2 regions of the Aquamicrobium lusatiense genome follow, and region 2 is predicted to be linked to the other one. Evidence: riboswitches for the same ligand, from Rfam matches in the RefSeq annotation. Region 2 holds a riboswitch; the other holds the start of a gene.

Region 1 (5,843 bases), on a different contig from region 2:
ATGCGCACCGTGAATGCCGACGATATCGTCAAGCCGGGCAACACCTGGGGCGTCAGGGTCAAGGGCGAGATCGGCACCAACACGTCGAAGCCCCATGCCGGTGACAAGGCAGGCTATCAGTGGCCCTTTGCACCGTGGGACCCTGCCGGCGAAGTTCCGAAAGCCTCGGAAACCGGGATGGACAAGCCTTCCCTGCTTTCGCCGACACGCGGCGCCGGCAGCGTTATCGGCGCCTACAAGGGCGAGGATTTCGACTTTCTTGCCGGCTATGCGCGCCGCAAGCAGGGCAACTATCACGCAGGCAAGCACGGGCCTTCCGCCAATCCGGTCAACAAGGGCCGGCAACAATGGTGTCCCAACGGCGTCTGCAATCCCAACGGCACGACCTACTGGGAAAATTACTATGAGAACGACGGGGTTGTGAACTATCGCGCCGGCGAGGAGGTGCTGAACACCCAGCTTGAGACGGAATCCTGGCTGGCCAAGCTGACCGCACGCTTTGCCGATGACCACACCCTACAGCTCGGCTATACCGGCTATCGCAGCGAAGCCGGAGACCGGCTCGCCTCGCGGCTGATCGGCAAGCACGGGCAGTCGGAGCAGCAGGCGCAGACGTCGGGCACCAGCCTCGACACCGTAACCGCGCGCTATCGCTGGAATCCGGAAGATAACGAGCTTTTCGACCTGAAGGGCAATCTCTACTGGACGCATCTGGAACTGCGCAACCCGATCCGCGGCGGTCGCGGCGTAACGCCCGAACAGATCGGCTTGCCTGCCGGGTTCCGGGTCGGCTCCGATTCCGACATGTGGGGTGCCGATCTCTCCAACCTGTCGAAATTCTCGACCGGCTATGGCGATGTCGATCTCAGCTACGGCCTGTCCTATCGCGGCGAGGATACGCGCGGCAGCCGCCACACGGCGGCGCTGGAAGCCTGGAACACCGCGCGTGACGCCATTCGCCACGAAGCCGCAATCTATGCGAAGGCGGCATGGAAGCCGGTCGACTGGGCAACGCTGAACGCCGGGCTTCGCTATTCGCATTTCTGGTCGAAGGATCGTTACGATCCCTATGAGCGCGAGGACATCGAGAGCAGGGTTCTCGGCTTCCGCACCAATGATGGCGGGTTCAGCCCATCCGTCGGCGTGACGCTGGAGCCCTTCGACGGTTCGCAGTTCTACGTCAACTATTCCAACACGATGCGCGCACCCAGCGTCATCGAATCCGTCTCGGCCTTCAACAGCGTGGTCGCCAACGCCGATGTGAAGCCGGAGCGCTCCAGCAACTGGGAAGTCGGCACCAACCTGACCCGTGACGGTCTGCTGACCGGCGAAGACCGGGGCATGCTCAAGCTCGGCTACTTCAACTGGGGTGTGAAGGACTATATCGCACGGTCGGTCCGTAACGGCTCGGGGCCGCTGACGCTGAACATCGAGAACATCGACCGGGCGAAGTTCTCCGGCATCGAGCTTTCCGGCCGCTACGAGATCGGCGGTTTCACGGCCGATCTCTCGGCCAACTACTTCCTCAACGTCGAGTATTGCCGCACCGCCGGCACCTGCGAGAACAAATCGCTCTACGGCGACTATGCCACCAACCATGTGCAGCCGGAATATACGATCGACCTGACGCTGTCGCAGAAGCTGCTCGAAGATCAGCTTACGGTTGGCGGGCGCATTTCCCATGTCGGCCCCCGCGCCATCGGCCATGGCGACGTGACCGCGCAGGGCGCCAGCGAGTTCATCTCCCTTGTCGACTGGAAGCCCTACACGCTTGTCGATGTCTTCGCCGAATACAGGATCACCGAGGACCTGACCGCTGCGGTGCGCGTGGAGAACCTGTTCGACCGCTTCTATGTCGATCCGCTTGGCCTTGTTACGCAGCCGGGACCGGGCCGGACTTTCTATGCGAGCCTGACGGGATCCTTCGGTGGCGAGCAGAGTTTCCAGCCGTTCAGCAATCCGCTCGCCGGGTTGTCGGGCGGCCACGGCGCGGCGCGCGGTGGCGAAGCTGCGGCCATCGACTGGAGCGGGCTCTATGCCGGCGTGCATGCCGGCGGCGCCTTCGGCCGCACATGGGGCTCCACGACGACGCTCGACGGTTCCGACAGCACCATCGCTGCCCGGGAATCGGCGGATCTCAAGCTCAACGGCGCCATGTTCGGCGTACAGGCCGGCTACAACTGGCAGCTCGACAACGGGGTTGTGTTCGGTCTGGAGGGAGACTGGAGCAAGACCTACAACATCACCGGATCGAAGAAGGTTCTGTCCACCGATCCCGTTCTGGCGGCCAAGGGCCATGCCGATGCCTATACGAGCTACGACATCGACTGGATGGCCAGCCTGCGCCCGAAGATCGGCTACGCTTTCAGCAACCGCTTCATGGCCTATGCCTCGGGTGGACTGGCGCTCGCCCGCGAAACACAGTGGCGCGACCAGTACATTTCCGACCAGGCCGATGAAACCCTCCCCAACGGTACGCAAACGACCGTTTTCTCCGTCGAGAAGGCCGCCGCCACACGCGCCGGCTTTACCATCGGCGGCGGTCTCGAATATGCGCTGAACGACAACTGGTCGATCAAGGCCGACTATACCTACAGCCGCTTCGGCAAGAAAGATTTCAGGTTCAGAAATGCCCGTGCCGGCACAGGCAAGGATTATACTACCTCGACGACCACCGTCGTCGGATATGAAACGGTCGACCCTTCGCAGGACCCCAGCATGGCATGGCTGTGCGACATGGATCCGAGCTTCTGCACGCCCTATGAAAAGCCCATCTATGAGACGACGACCACCAACCATCCGGGCAGTTCGAGCACCGTGAACGGCCGCAATGCCTCAAACGCTCTCGATTTCCACATGATCAAGGTCGGGCTGAACTACAGGTTCTGAGATCAGCAGATCACGAAACAGCACCTGAAGGGCTTTACCGCAGCGGGAGGCGCCCAAATCGGGCGTCTCCGTGCCGGACGTGCCACCCACGGCAAGATCGGCAGGGTGCTCGCACAGGCCGGCGAGCGTCAGAGCCTCTCTCCCTGCAACAACTGCATCCGGCAGCTCTTTCAGCCTCATCATGGGTCAAGGCAGGAGCGGGCTTGCAAGCTGTGATCTTCCCCCGACAGGGGCCGCAAAAGGCTCTGGGGAAGGCGCGACGAATAGCTTGAAAAGCCTGACGCACATGCGATACGAGCAGGTGTCGGTTTCCGCAAGGAACGAAGAGGGAATTCGCCGTAGGCTTCAAAAAGGCCTGCGAAACGAAACTGCCCCCGCAACTGTAGGCGGTTGAGTCCTCTCCCCGAAATGCCACTGGGCTTCGGCCCGGGAAGGTGGGGAAGGGACGGTGACCCGTCAGTCAGGAGACCTGCCGACAACTGGAACTGAATGTGCCGGGCGGGGTGCCCGGGAGAGGTTGTCGATGAAGCCGTCCCTGCCTGTACGGGCTCTATTGCGCATCCGTGGCGATGCGCGGCTTTCCATTGCCGTCCCGACCCGAAGCCTTCGGTCCCTGCCGCAAACCGATCGGAGAACTTCGCGTCATGACCTTCCCGCGTCTGGCACTTGCCGCCGCCAGCCTTGCGCTGCTCACGGCCCATGCGTCCGCTGAACCCACCAGATACCCGCTCACGCTGGAAAACTGCGGTGAGACGATCACCTTCGACAAGGCTCCAGCCACGAGCGTAACCGTCGGACAGGCCGCCACCGAGGCGCTCTATGCCCTTGGCCTGGGCGACAAGGTGACCGGCACCTCCGTCTGGTTCACCGACGTTCTGCCCGAGCACAAGGCGATCAACGACAAGGTCGAGCGCCTTGCCGACAACGACCCGAGCTTCGAAAGCGTCGTGGCGAAGAAGCCCGGCGTCGTTGCCGTCCAGTTCATCTGGCATGTCGGGCCGGAGGGCATCGTCGCCACCCGCGAGCAGTTCCACGAGGTCGGCATCCCGACCTATGTGATGCCTGCCGATTGCGTGGCCAAGGACAACTCGGTCGGCGTCGACGGCACCCGCACCGCCGCCTTCTCGACCGAAACCATCCATCAGGGCGTGCGCGAGCTTGCCGAAATCTTCGACGTGCAGGACAAGGGCGAGGAAGTCGTCGCCGATCTGGTCAAGCGCGAGCAGGATGCGGTCGAGCGCGCAAAAGCACTCGATCTCAAGGACGTGTCGGCCGTGTTCTGGTTCTCCAGCGCCGACATGAACATCGATCCCTATGTCGCCGGTCGCAAGGGCGGTCCGGCCTACATGCTGGACAAGCTCGGCATCCGCAACATCGTGGAATCGGATGAGGAATGGCCGGTCGTGGGCTGGGAAACCATCGCCAAGGCCAACCCGACGCTGATCGTGATCGCAAAAATGGATCGCCGCCGCTTCCCTGCCGACGACTTCGAGAAGAAGCTCGAATTCCTGAAGAGCGATCCGGTTGCCAGCCAGATGGATGCGGTGAAGAACAACCGCATCGTGGTGATGGACGCCCATGCCATGGACGCCACCATGCGCACGGTTTCCGGCATCGAGGTGCTGGCGGACGCGCTGGTCGAAAAGGGCATCGCCAGGTGACCATTACCACCGCAGGCCGGCCTTCCGTAGCGCGCCTGTGGTGGCGCTGGCCTGCGGGGCTCGTCGCCATGGCGGCGACGGTCTTTGCCGGCACCTGCATCGGGGAGACGCCCATTCCGCTCTCCATCGTGGTGCAGACGCTGGCCAACAAGGTTCTGGGTGCTGCCTATCCGCTCGATCCGATCGACATGGGCATCATCTGGAACTATCGCCTTCCGCGTGCGCTGGTGGCCGCATCCTGTGGCGCGGGGCTGGCGCTGTCCGGCCTCGTGCTGCAATCGCTGCTGCGCAATGCGCTGGCCGACCCCTATCTGCTCGGCATCTCCGCCGGTGCCTCGACGGGTGCGGTGACGGTGACGATTGCCGGCATCGGCGGCGGGGCGGTATCCATGTCGCTCGGCGCCTTCGCCGGTGCGGTCACCGCCTTCCTGCTGGTCGCCCTGCTGGCACGGGCGGCGGGCGGCGGCGTTTCCACGCGCGGCACAGGACAGATCATTCTGGCGGGCATCGCCGGCTCGCAACTCTTCAACGCACTGACCTCCTTCATCATCACCAAATCGGCCAATGCCGAACAGGCGCGCGGCATCATGTTCTGGCTGCTCGGCAATCTGAGCGGCGTGCGCTGGCCGGATGTAACGCTGGCCGTACCCATCGCCCTGACCGGGCTGATTGCCTGCGTCTGGCATGCGCGCGCGCTCGATGCCTTCGCCTTCGGCGCCGACTCCGCAGCCTCGCTGGGCATTGCCGTGCGCAGGGTGCAGGTCGTGCTGATCGGGTTGACCGCGCTGGTCACTGCCGTCATGGTTTCCATCGTCGGCTCCATCGGCTTCGTCGGGCTGGTCATCCCGCATGCCGCGCGTTTCGTCGTCGGCGTACGCCATGGGCGCCTGGTGCCGGCGACGGCACTGACGGGCGCAGCCTTCCTCATCGCGGCTGACGTGCTTTCGCGCACCATGATCCCCGGTCAGGTGCTGCCGATCGGCGTCATCACGGCTTTGGTCGGCGCGCCGGCCTTCGCCCTGATCCTGCTCAGGGGACGCCGCCGGCCATGATCCTTGAAGCAAGCAATCTCGGCTGGAGCGTGCGCCGTCTCCGGATCGTGCAGGGCGTGGATCTTTCCGTGCGCGAGGGCGAGACGTTTGGACTGGTCGGTCCCAACGGTTCGGGCAAATCGACCCTGCTGCGCCTGCTTGCCGGAATTCTGAAGCCGACAACGGGCAAAGTCGCCGTGGAAGGGCAGCCGCTTTCCGGTCTGCCGCGCCGGCTCGCGGCCCAAAAGATCGCCTATCTCGA
Region 2 (5,843 bases):
CTTCGGCGCGCCTCGCGCAAAAATTGCACCCGACCGCCGGCACGTCTCCCGTGTCGTTTCACGCACCGCGCTTTTCCAGATCGACTCGGTCAGCGCCGTGGTGCGGGCGCACTATATGCCGCTCTATTCGCGGCTTGGCCCCTACCCGCTTTCGCTGCTCGACGACGCGGCCCGTCCGGGAGCGAAGCGCCAGCTTTTCGAGTACTGGGCGCATGAGGCTTCGCTGCTGCCGCTGGAGACCTATCCGCTGCTGCGATGGCGCATGGAAAGGGCGGAGCGCGGCGAGGAGATGTATCGCGGACTGGCCAGGTTCGGCCGCGAGCGGGCGGATTTCATCGCGGAGATATTTCGCGAAGTTGAAACGCGCGGGCCCCTCGCAGCCTCCGACATGGACGGCCACAAGGGCTCCGGCGGCTGGTGGGGCTGGAGCGAAGCAAAGATGGCCTTCGAATGGCTGTTCTGGGCAGGAAGAATCACCACCGCCCACAGGCGCGGGTTTGAGCGGGTTTACGATCTGCCGGAACGCGTCCTGCCCCGGGCGGTCCTCGACCTGCCGGTTCTCTCTGCGGCAGATGCCCAGCGCGAATTGCTGCGCATATCCGCGCGCGCCCACGGCATCGCCACCGCCGCCTGCCTGCGCGATTACTTTCGACTTGCCGCGACGGAGACCGCTCCGCTCATCGCAGATCTTGTCGAGGAAGGGGAATTGATTCCCGTCACCGTCAAAGGATGGGGCAAGCAAGCCTATCTGCATCGCGACGCGCGCCTGCCGCGCAGGATCGAGGCCCGCACCCTGCTCGCCCCCTTCGACCCGCTGGTGTTCGAACGCGACCGCACCGAAAGCCTGTTCGGCTTCCGCTACCGCATCGAGATCTACACGCCGGCCGAAAAGCGGCAATATGGCTACTACGTCCTGCCGTTCCTGCTTGGCGACCGGATCGTGGCGCGCGTGGACCTGAAGGCGGACCGCCCCGCCGGCACTCTGCGCGTCCATGCCGCCTATGCCGAACCTGACGCGCCGCCTGAAACCGCCGCCGCACTTTGCGAAGAGCTGGACCAGATGCGCCAGTGGCTGCAGCTCGACCGCATGGAAATCACCCCGGCTGGCAGCCTCGGACCTGCGCTGGTCGCCATCGCCGCGCGTTGACAGTGCGACCCGCCCGAGCCTAAATCCCCGCGACGGTCTCCTCTTTCAAAGAAGGGGAGCTAAGAGGGAACGCGGTGAGGGATTTTTCCCGACTCCGCGGCTGTGCCCGCAACTGTAAGCGACGAGTCCTTGCCGGCAGCCACTGGGTGATCCCCGGGAAGGCGGCATCAGGGCGATGACCCGCAAGCCAGGAGACCTGCCGTCTGTACGAGAAAAGCCGCAAGCCTGGCGGGTTTCCCGGGCAAGGAGCGTATTTTGGACAGCAATCCCGCCGCCTGCGAAACCGGCCAGTCCGGCAACCGGACCAGCGGCACCACGATCATCGTCTGCATTTCCTGCCGCGACGCCAGCGGCTCGGATGCGCATCCGCGCGCCGGTGAGAAGCTGGCCGAGGACGCGCGCCGTGCCGCCGCCGGCCAGCCGGTCGAGGTGCGCACGGTGGAATGCCTCGGCAACTGCAAGCGCCGCCTCAGCGCCTCCATCCTGCACGATGGCGCATGGAGCTACGTCTTCGGCGACCTCGCCGAGGACAGCGGCGCCGATCTGGTGACCGGCGCGTGTCAGCTGGCCAACGCCGAAGACGGAAAAATTCCGTGGCGCGGCCGCCCCGACTCACTCAAGCGCGGCCTTGTCGCGCGCATTCCTCCCCTGACCCTTCTGAAGGACCAATCATGACCACAAACGCCACCCGCGTGCCCTGCACCGTCGTCACCGGCTTCCTCGGCGCCGGCAAGACCACGCTGATCCGCAACCTGCTCGAACAATCCGCAGGCAAGCGCCTCGCCCTCATCGTCAACGAGTTCGGCGATGTCGGCGTCGATGGCGAAATCCTGAAAGGCTGCGGCATCGACACCTGTCCCGAGGAAAACATCGTCGAACTGGCCAATGGCTGTATCTGCTGCACGGTTGCCGACGATTTCGTGCCGGCGCTCGACCAGATCCTGTCGCGCACGCCGAAGGTCGATCACATCCTGATCGAGACCTCTGGCCTCGCTTTGCCGAAGCCGCTGGTGCAGGCCTTCCAGTGGCCGACGGTGAAAAGCCGCGTCACCGTGGACGGCGTCATTGCCGTGGTCGATGGTCCGGCCCTTGCCGAGGGCAAGGTCGCCTCCGACATGGACGCGCTTGCCGCCCAGCGCGCAGAGGACGAGTCGCTCGACCATGACGACCCGATCGAAGAAGTCTTCGAGGATCAGGTGGCCTGCGCCGACCTCATCATCCTCTCCAAGAACGACCTGCTCGATGAAGCTGGTGCGGATCGCGCCCGCAGGATCGTCGATGCCCATATCGGACCGGCGGTGAAGGTGGTTCCGTCCGAGCACGGCAAGGTCGATCCCTCGATCCTGCTCGGCCTCGGCCTCGCCGTCGAGGACGACATCGAAAACCGCAAGTCGCATCATGATGGCGTCGGCGATCACGAGCACGACGATTTCGACACCTTTATCGTCGACATCGCTTCCGTCACCGATCCCGAGGACCTCGCCCACCGCATCGCCGCTGCAGCCGAGCAGCAGGACGTGCTGCGCGTCAAAGGTTTCGTGGACGTGGCGGGCAAGCCGATGCGCCTTCTGGTTCAGGCTGTTGGTCCGCGCGTCAATCATTATTATGATCGCGCCTGGACGGCGCAGGACGAGCGCCGTTCGCGGCTGGTGGTGATTGGCCTGAAAGGTCTCGACCAGCCGGCGATCGAAAAGATACTGGCGGGCTGAACACGGCAGGCGCGCCGCTCATCAGGATTGAACCATGCATATCCTGACCACCACCTCCGCCTCGCTCGATGACGTTATCGAGCCGGTCGACCTGCGCCAGACGCCGGGCGAGGTGGTGGCGCTGTCCTTCACCGACAGCGATCTGGCGGCGCTTGCATCCGCGTGGAAGGCGGAGGCGGATCGCCTGCCCTCCATGCGGCTGGCCGCGCTGCGCGACCTGCGCCATCCCATGTCCGTCGATCTGTGGGTGGACAGCGTCGCCAGCCACGCAAAGGTCATTCTGGTGCGGCTTCTGGGCGGCTATGACTGGTGGCGCTACGGCTGCGACCAGCTTGCCGCCATCGCCCGCGCCAAAGGCATCAGGCTGGCACTGCTGCCCGGCGAATGCCGCGACGAGGACGAGCGGCTGGCGCAGGCTTCCACCCTGCCGCGCGAGGAACTTTCCCTGTTGCTGGGCTATTTCCGCGAGGGCGGCCCGGCCAACATGCAGGCGCTGGTGCGGCGTCTCGCAAACCTTGCCGGCCATGAGGCCGAGGCCCCTGCTCCGGAACCCGTGCCGAGAGCCGGCTATTATGAGCCCGGATCGGGCGTGGTCGAGACACCGCAGATCGCGGACGAGAGCGCCGCACCCGCCGTGCCGATCCTCTTCTACCGCTCCATGCTGCTGGCGAACGACGTCGCCCCCATCGATGCGCTGACCGCCGAACTGCGCCTTACCGGCATCGCGGCGGTGCCAATCTTCGTCTCCAGCCTGAAAGACGCAGCCTCTCTCGGCTTCGTCGAGCAGGCAATCGCAGCTCTGCAACCGACGGCCATAGTTACCGCCACGGCTTTTGCCTCAGGCGCCGAGCCGGGTGCGGAAACCCTGTTCGACCGCACCGGCATTCCGGTGTTTCAGGTGATCGTCGCCACGACGAAACGCGAGGCTTGGCAAAGCGGCCAGCGCGGCCTTACGCCCGCCGACCTCGCCATGCACGCCGTGCTGCCGGAACTCGACGGGCGCATCATGGCGGGCGCGATCTCCTTCAAGGCGGAGGCGGATGTCGATGCCGCACTCGGCCTGTGCGCCAACGTAAACCAGCCGGTGCCCGACCGCGTAGCGCAGGTGGCGCGGCGGCTTTCCGCTTTCCTGCGGCTGCGCGCCGCGCCGCCAGCCGAACGGCGCGTCGTCATCCTCATCCCGGATTATCCGAGCGCGCCCGGCCGCACCGGATATGCGGTGGGTCTCGATGTGCCGAACAGCGTGCTCGCCATGCTGCATGACCTGAAGCATGCCGGCTATGCCGTTGACCGGATTCCGCAATCGCCGCGCGCCCTGCTCGATATGCTCGACGGTGGCGACCACGGCATTGCCGCCGAGCATTACAGGACGCACTTCGCCCACCTGCCCGCTGAAGCACGCGAGGCCGTCCTCGACGCATGGGGCGAACCCGCCGAACCCAGCTTTACCTTCCGGGCCGCCAGTTTCGGCAACGTCACGGTAGCCCTCGCCCCGGATCGCGGCCGCTCCGAGGACCGCCGGGCCGACTACCACGACCCCACCCTGCCCCCACGCCATGAACTGGTCGCCTTCGGGCTGTGGATGCAGAAGGGGCTCGATGCCCATGCCATCGTCCATGTCGGCGCGCATGGCACGCTGGAATGGCTGCCGGGCAAGACGGTGGCGCTTAGCGAAACCTGTTTCCCCGAAATCGTCACCGGCCCGCTGCCGGTCGTCTATCCATTCATCGTTTCCAATCCCGGCGAGGCGGCGCAGGCCAAGCGGCGCATTTCAGCCGTCACGCTCGGCCATCTGCCGCCGCCGCTCGCCAGCGCCGGACTGGACGAGCATCAGCAGAAGCTTGAACAGCTGGTAGACGAATATGCGCAGGCCGACGGGCTCGACCGCCGCCGCCGCGACCGACTGGCGAAGCTGATCGTGGAAACGGCCTCAGAGACCGGGCTCGCCGTCGAGGCCGGCGTGACAACCACCGACGCGCCCGACGAGGCGCTGCGCCGCATCGATGCCTGGCTGTGCGACCTCAAGGATTTCGCCATCAAGGACGGCTTGCACATCTATGGCCGCGCTCCGGCTGACGAAACCGATCCGCTGTGCCTGCAAAGCGCGGAAACAGAAAAATCCGGCCTCCTCGCCGCGCTCGACGGCCGCCACGTCACCGCAGGCCCGTCCGGCGCGCCGGCGCGGGGCCGCACCGACGTGCTGCCCACCGGCCGCAACCTGTTCACCGCCGATCCGCGCACCATGCCCACCCCCACCGCCTTCGACCTCGGCAAGGCGGCGGCCCATGAGGTGGTGACGACCTATCTGCAAAGCCATGGCGACTGGCCGCGCGCGCTGGTCATCGACCTGTGGGGCTCGGCCTCGTTGCGCACCGGCGGCGAGGAAATCGCGCAGGGGCTGGCGCTGATGGGCTGCCGCCCGCAATGGGATGCCGCCACCGGCCGCATCACCGGCATCGAGGTGCTGCCACCGGCCGTGCTTGGCCGCCCGCGCGTCGATGTCACCTGGCGCATTTCCGGCCTGTTCCGCGACATGTTCCCGACCCAGATCGCGCTGATCGACGCCGCCGCGCGCGCCGTCGCCGCCCGCGACGAGACCGACGACGAAAACCCGCTGGCCGCCCTTGCCCGCGCCGGGGGCCGCATCGGCCCGCGCATCTTCGGCTCCTCGCCCGGCACCTACGGGGCGGGAATCGAAAGCCTGCTTGCCAGCGGCGACTGGGACAGCCGCGAGGAAATCGGCCGCGCCTATCTGGACAGCGCCTCGCACGCCTATGGCGGCGCCGAGGGCGAAGGCGTGGCCGCGCCCGGCGCTTTCGCGGACCGGCTGTCGGAGGCCGACCTGCTGGTCCACACCGGCGACGACCCCGGCCGCGACATTCTCGAAGGCTCCGCCGATGTCGCCTTCATCGGCGGTTTCTCGGCCGCCCTTGCAGCGCTCGGCCGCAATGCCGACGTCATCGTGCTCGACACAACCGATCCGCAAA

The links. A riboswitch is a leader RNA that binds a small molecule or an ion and turns the genes downstream of it on or off. The one in region 2 is predicted to bind cobalamin.
Region 1: linked by a shared signal. The riboswitch ahead of HNR59_RS20160 (ABC transporter substrate-binding protein) and the one ahead of HNR59_RS13275 (DUF1636 family protein) in region 2 are both predicted to bind cobalamin.

The regions. Positions count from the first base shown of each region.
Region 1 is NZ_JACHEU010000008.1:40,366-46,208, reverse strand. It holds gene HNR59_RS20165 (TonB-dependent receptor domain-containing protein) at 1-2,889, shown strand, start outside; cobalamin riboswitch at 3,178-3,380, shown strand; gene HNR59_RS20160 (ABC transporter substrate-binding protein) at 3,534-4,550, shown strand; gene HNR59_RS20155 (FecCD family ABC transporter permease) at 4,619-5,602, shown strand; gene HNR59_RS20150 (ABC transporter ATP-binding protein) at 5,599-5,843, shown strand, end outside.
Region 2 is NZ_JACHEU010000001.1:2,768,091-2,773,933, forward strand. It holds gene HNR59_RS13270 (winged helix-turn-helix domain-containing protein) at 1-1,147, shown strand, start outside; cobalamin riboswitch at 1,164-1,365, shown strand; gene HNR59_RS13275 (DUF1636 family protein) at 1,403-1,822, shown strand; gene cobW (cobalamin biosynthesis protein CobW) at 1,819-2,856, shown strand; gene cobN (cobaltochelatase subunit CobN) at 2,891-5,843, shown strand, end outside.